Ketobacter alkanivorans: one gene and its partner. The main gene of each other region encodes a partner of the protein of the gene in region 2 in a complex. Links are inferred from orthologs where the notes say so. Each region holds a gene or a part of one and is shown on either strand. Other genes may lie near its edges. The genes, in order: metK and groL.

What was found.
Region 1: the proteins of groL (region 2) and metK are in contact, whole or in part, in a cryo-EM structure (PDB 8P4O), measured with the Escherichia coli proteins. The link is inferred for Ketobacter alkanivorans from one-to-one orthologs.

What each region holds. Positions count from the first base shown.
Region 1 is NZ_CP022684.1:3,054,955-3,058,154, forward strand. What follows is about bases 57-2,932. They hold metK (methionine adenosyltransferase), read right to left. Parts: upstream 2,137-2,932; coding sequence 976-2,136; downstream 57-975. Other genes in these bases: ahcY (adenosylhomocysteinase), read right to left, coding at 57-948; Kalk_RS13075 (metalloregulator ArsR/SmtB family transcription factor), read right to left, coding at 2,188-2,932. Outside these bases: more of ahcY, read right to left, coding at 1-56; more of Kalk_RS13075, read right to left, coding at 2,933-3,171. UniProt on the Escherichia coli protein: Catalyzes the formation of S-adenosylmethionine (AdoMet) from methionine and ATP.
Region 2 is NZ_CP022684.1:4,116,822-4,120,081, reverse strand. What follows is about bases 53-2,988. They hold groL (chaperonin GroEL), read right to left. Parts: upstream 2,379-2,988; coding sequence 726-2,378; downstream 53-725. Other genes in these bases: Kalk_RS17675 (co-chaperone GroES), read right to left, coding at 2,434-2,724; Kalk_RS17685 (hypothetical protein), read left to right, coding at 117-647; Kalk_RS17690 (TetR/AcrR family transcriptional regulator), read left to right, coding at 53-53. Also shown: more of Kalk_RS17690, read left to right, coding at 1-52; Kalk_RS17670 (FxsA family protein), read right to left, coding at 2,991-3,260.

The DNA of each region.
Region 1 (3,200 bases), 1.1 Mb from region 2 along the record:
CACGGCACCGCTTTTCAGGGCCTTCAGCATGTTGGCATCGCACACGTTGACGTTACCGGTGGTGGTAACCACCAGATCGGTTTTGCCCAACAGATCGGTATCGATGCTGGCTTCGGTGCCGTCGTTGATGCCGTTTTTGAAAGGTGAAACTACTTCATAGCCATCCATGCAGGCTTGCATGGCGCAGATAGGGTCGATTTCAGTAACACGAACAATCATGCCTTCCTGACGCAGGGATGCAGCAGAACCTTTGCCCACATCACCGTAACCGATGACCAGCGCTTTCTTGCCGGACAGCAGGTGGTCGGTACCGCGCTTGATGGCGTCGTTCAGACTGTGACGGCAACCGTACTTGTTGTCGTTCTTGGACTTGGTCACCGCATCGTTAACGTTGATAGCAGGGACTTTTAGCGTGCCCGCTTCGAGCATCTCCAGCAGACGATGCACGCCGGTGGTGGTTTCTTCTGAAATGCCGTGGATGCTGTCCAGCATGTGCGGGTATTTTTCGTGCAGGATCTGGGTCAGGTCACCGCCGTCGTCCAGAATCATGTTGGCGTCCCATTCTTTGTCGCCTTGCAGAACGGTTTGCTCGATGCACCACCAGAACTCTTCTTCGGTTTCACCTTTCCAGGCGAACACAGGAATACCCGCGGCTGCGATGGCAGCGGCAGCGTGATCCTGGGTGGAGAAAATGTTGCACGATGACCAGCGCACTTCCGCACCTAGTTCGATCAGGGTTTCGATCAGCACGGCGGTTTGAATCGTCATGTGGATACAGCCCATGATCTTGGCGCCTTTCAGGGGCTGATCGGCTTTGTACTTGGTGCGCAGTGCCATCAGGGCGGGCATTTCGCCTTCGGCGATCTCGATTTCACGACGGCCCCAGTCGGCCAGAGAAATGTCAGCTACTTTGTAATCGGTAAAATTGTTTTCCAGTACGGCATTCATAATGTTTGCCTCTTCCTTTTGGGTGAATTAGAGGTTGGCAGCAGCGCGCAGGGCGTCGGCTTTATCGGTGTTTTCCCAGGTGAAGCCCTGTTCTTCGCGACCGAAGTGGCCGTAGGCGGCAGTGGCGCGATAGATGGGGCGACGCAGATCCAGCATTTCGATTACGCCCCGTGGACGCAGGTCAAAGTTTTCACGGACCAGTGCTGCGATCTGTTCTTCGCTTACCTTGTTGGTGCCGAAGGTGTTGATGGAGATGGAGGTAGGCTCGGCCACGCCGATGGCGTAGGACACCTGGATCTCACACTTGTCGGCCAAGCCTGCGGCAACCACGTTCTTGGCAACATAGCGGCCAGCGTAGGCAGCGGAGCGATCCACTTTGGATGGATCTTTTCCAGAGAACGCACCACCACCGTGACGTGCAGCGCCGCCGTAGGTGTCTACGATGATTTTACGACCGGTCAGGCCGCAGTCACCTACGGGGCCACCGATGATGAACTGGCCGGTGGGGTTGATGTGGTATTTGGTGCCTTTGTGCAGCCATTCTGCTGGCAGAACGTGTTTGACCACTTCTTCCATGATGGCTTCTTGCAGGTCTGCCAGCTTGATGTCTTCGTCGTGCTGGGTGGACAGCACCACGGCTTCTACCGCGACTGGTTTGCCGTTTTCATAGCGCAGGGTTACCTGGCTTTTGGCATCGGGGCGCAACCAGGGCAGGATGCTGTTTTTGCGCAGGTATGCCTGACGCTGCACCAGTCGGTGGCTGTAGTGGATGGCGGCGGGCATCAGTACGTCGGTTTCGTTGGTGGCGTAACCGAACATCAAGCCCTGGTCACCGGCGCCCAGATCTTTCTGTTCGCCTTCGTCTACGCCCATGGCGATGTCGGCTGACTGTTTGCCGATGGCGTTCAACACGGCACAAGATGCACCATCAAAACCTACGTCAGAGCTGTTGTAGCCAATGTCCAGAATCACATTGCGCACGATGTCTTCCAGATCCACGTAAGTATTGGTGCGCACTTCACCGGCGATGATGGCCATACCGGTCTTTACCATGGTTTCTACGGCAACACGGGCGTGGGGATCGTCTTTGATGATCGCATCCAGAACGGCGTCTGAAATCTGGTCGGCCATTTTATCGGGATGGCCTTCGGAAACAGACTCGGAGGTGAAGATGGAGTATTCGCTCATTGCACTGGGTTCCTTTCTAACGAAGTTGGCAAAGTTAAGGAGTTGTTTAATTTATTCCGGTTTATCAAAACGTCTTACCTGTATCTGGAAGCCGTTGCGCAGCCCCACATACAAACTTTCGGTGCTTTCCAATCCGGCATCTTGCGCCCAATCGGTTAATTCTTCGGGGTCAAACCCCAGCCACAAATCGCCGCAGCTCTGTTTGGCCCAATCCTGATCGTGACGACACAGGTCGGCAACGATCAGGGCTCCGCCGGGTTGCAGCAATTGGGCGCAGTCTTCAAACACGTCCGCTGGTGACGGTACATGGTGCAGCACCATGTTGCAGATAATGCGATCGACCTTGATGCCCTGTTTGATGGCGGCCTCGGTATCCGCTTGCAGCAGGGTGACATTATCCAGTTGTTGTTGCTGGCGTAGGGCATCGGCTTTCTCGAGCATCTCTCGCGAGATGTCGATGGCGGTAACCTGATGGAACAAACCTGCCAGTGTTGCCAAGAATGCACCTTCGCCGGGGCCAATTTCCAGCGCCTGTTGCCCCTTATGCGGATTCGTTTGAAGCAGCAGGTCTTTTACGCTGTCAGCGTATTGATCGAACAGGGCAATCAGCTCTTGCTGCTCGCGGAACTGCTCCGCGTGGCGATCAAAAAACTCGCGGGCGGCTTCTTCTCGCCCCTGTTTAATGCCTTCGATACGCTGGCGAGTGTCATCGCTTATGGCTATCTGGTCTATGGCGCAAAACAGAGCGTTCAGTAGTTGGCCTTGGGGCTGATTCTGATCGGGCAGCATGCGTCGATAGAAGATGGAGTTGCCTTCGCGCCGGGTGGTGACGGCACCGGCCTTGGCCAGCACTTTCAGGTGGTGGCTCATGGCAGGCTGCTTGGTGTCGAAAATGTCACACAGCTCCAGCACGCCAAACGAGTCCGTCTTCAGGGCTCGCAGCACCTCCAAACGCAACGGATCACCGGTTCCCTTGCATAATTGGGCCAGGGAATTCAGGTGATCAGCGGTGACAGGGGGCAGGCTAGCGTTCATGGGGGAGAAGTCTAGCAGCGTTTAAAACC
Region 2 (3,260 bases):
ACAGCGTGCTGCGGCAGGCAGAGGAGGTGTGCTGGCAGATGCTGCTGAAATGAGCGCAGCCCACCCCACGCTATCGACTCACCACAACACAACTCGCAAACATAAAGAGGGACATCATGACCACAATAACCGCATCAACCATTTCCGATGATACTCTGCACCTGGATCAGCTATCGTCCATGCAGGTTGACGAGCTGGACTCGCTCTACCGCCAAGGCACCCTCCCCTCCAGCTTTAACACACTGAACGGCACTCCCAAAGGGCGCATGCTGGCCATTCGAACCCTGGATCAAACACCCCTGTTTGGCCCTATCAGCCTGCTGAGCAAAGCCAAAGTATTTCCATGGGAAGGCAAAAGCTTTAACGCCACCAGCGATTGCACTGGCACAGGCATCAACCGCATCAATCTGACCCTGCTAAAACAACAGTGGTTTCCCTTTAATACTCGCGTGGAGCCATCGGTAATCGACGGCAAGGACTGCATCTATCTGGATTATGACCTACCAGAAAACCCATGGTTTGTGCGCAAAATACGTGATGAGCTACGGGAGGTATCGCCAGGCTTGTTCCTTGGCCCTGCCATGTGGAAAACCGGAGATAACGAGGCAGCGCTGGTGCTGTGGTTTGCCATCGACACCACTCAGTAAGTAAACAGCAGGCAAAAAAAAGCCCCACTCAATTGAGCGGGGCTTTTTTATATCAGCGTATAAGCGCCGGGGGAATGATTACATCATGCCGCCCATGCCACCCATTCCGCCCATGCCGCCCATATCAGGCATGCCACCACCTGCACCTTCTTTCTCTGGCAGATCAGCAACCATTGCTTCGGTTGTGATCATCAAACCAGCGATAGAGGCAGCAGCTTGCAGCGCTGAACGGGTTACTTTGGCAGGGTCAAGAATACCCAACTCGATCATGTCACCGTACTCGCCAGTGGCAGCATCGTAACCGAAGTTGCCGGAGCCGCTTTTCACTTTGTCGACGACTACGGATGCTTCGGCACCAGCGTTAGACGCGATTTGGCGAATAGGGGCTTCCATAGCGCGCAGCGCCAATTGAATACCAGCGGTCTGATCTTCGTTAGCACCTTCCAGAGAGGAGATGTTGGACAGCGCGCGAACCAGCGCCACACCACCACCAGGAACCACACCTTCTTCAACCGCAGCACGGGTAGCGTGCAGAGCATCTTCAACGCGGGCTTTCTTCTCTTTCATTTCAACTTCAGAGCCAGCACCTACCTTGATTACGGCAACACCGCCAGCCAGTTTGGCTACGCGCTCTTGCAGTTTTTCTTTATCGTAATCGGAAGTGGCTTCTTCGATCTGCTGACGAATCTGCTTAACACGAGCCTGGATTTCAGCTTCAACACCGGCACCGTCCACTACAGTGGTGTTTTCTTTGGTGATGGAGATCTTCTTGGCAGTACCCAGATCATCCAGAGTAGCGCCTTCCAGAGACAGACCCACTTCTTCAGAAATCACAGTACCACCGGTCAGGATAGCGATATCCTGCAGCATGGCTTTACGACGATCGCCGAAACCAGGTGCTTTTACCGCAGCAATCTTCACGATACCGCGCATGTTGTTCACTACCAGAGTAGCCAGTGCTTCGCCTTCAACGTCTTCAGCGATGATCAGCAGAGGCTTGCCGGACTTGGCAACGGCTTCCAGGATCGGCAGCAGGTCACGAATGTTGGAGATTTTCTTATCAACCAGCAGGATGTATGGGCTTTCCAGCTCAACACTCATTTTTTCCTGGTTGTTGATGAAGTAAGGAGACAGGTAACCGCGATCGAACTGCATACCTTCCACTACGTCCAGTTCGTTTTCCAGACCACTGCCTTCTTCAACAGTGATAACGCCTTCTTTGCCCACTTTTTCCATCGCTTCAGCGATGATGGTGCCCACAGACGTGTCGCTGTTGGCAGAGATGGTGCCTACCTGAGCGATGGCTTTTGAATCTTCACAAGGAATAGACATGCCTTGCAGTTCAGCAACGACCGCAGAAGTCGCTTTATCAATGCCACGCTTCAGATCCATTGGGTTCATGCCAGCAGCAACGGCACGCAGGCCTTCGCTAACAATGGCCTGAGCCAGAACAGTTGCAGTAGTGGTACCGTCACCGGCTGCATCATTGGCTTGGGAAGCAACTTCCTTAACCATTTGAGCGCCCATGTTTTCGAACTTGTCTTCCAGCTCGATTTCTTTCGCTACGGAAACACCGTCTTTGGTGATGGTGGGAGCACCGAAGGCTTTGTCCAACACAACGTTACGACCTTTGGGGCCCAGCGTTACCTTAACCGCATCCGCCAGGATGTTGATGCCCTTAACCATTTTGACGCGGGCGGCGTCACCGAATTTAACTTCTTTAGCAGCCATGATTGTATCCTTTAGAATTCGTTAGTTTCTTCAATGAGTGAAATGTGGCGGAGGCTTAGCCTTCCAGAACACCAAAGATTTCGTTTTCGCCCATGATCAACAGCTCTTCACCGTCGATTTTTACGGTGCTACCGGCGTATTGACCGAAGATAACTTTGTCACCAGCTTTTACATCCAGAGGGCGAACTTCGCCAGTCTCTGATACTCGACCAGGACCCACAGCCAGCACTTCGCCTTGAGAAGGCTTTTCAGTGGCGGAACCGGGCAGAACGATACCACCTGCGCTTTTAGTTTCCTCTTCAACACGACGAATCACGACGCGATCATGTAAAGGACGGATATTCATGAGTTTTTTATCTCCCAATTAACCTTGATGTTGGCCAAGTAGCTAGCCAGGTTGATACAACGATTAGAGCGATACCAGTTATTAGCACTCTCAATCCAAGAGTGCTAATAATAGTGCCGCGAAAACTTCCGTCAAGAGCTCAGATTACCTTTCCGGGCACATTGTCGGCGATGCCCCATAACTGGGGCTGCGAAGAGTGATTTCAAGGGGCTGATCGAACTTTTTTTATAAAAATCAGTGAATACTGGTGAAGAAAGCAGCAGTTTTTAAGGGGTTTCGTCTTTTTTCTCCACTTCGCCTTCGATTACGAAATGGCCTTGACGATCTTCGTAGACGGTCGGCCGCTGCTGATCTGAATCCGGTTGAGTCGCTCCAGGGCCGTAGCTGCCACGCTGATAAACCCAGACATTGCCCTGGCCTGGGCCGCGGGTAAATGCCTGCATCATGCCTTTTTTAACAACATACGAGGCGAAAGCCTTACGGCTTTGAGGCAGCAACAGCAGAAAACCCACTGCGTCCGTAATGAAACCAGGGGT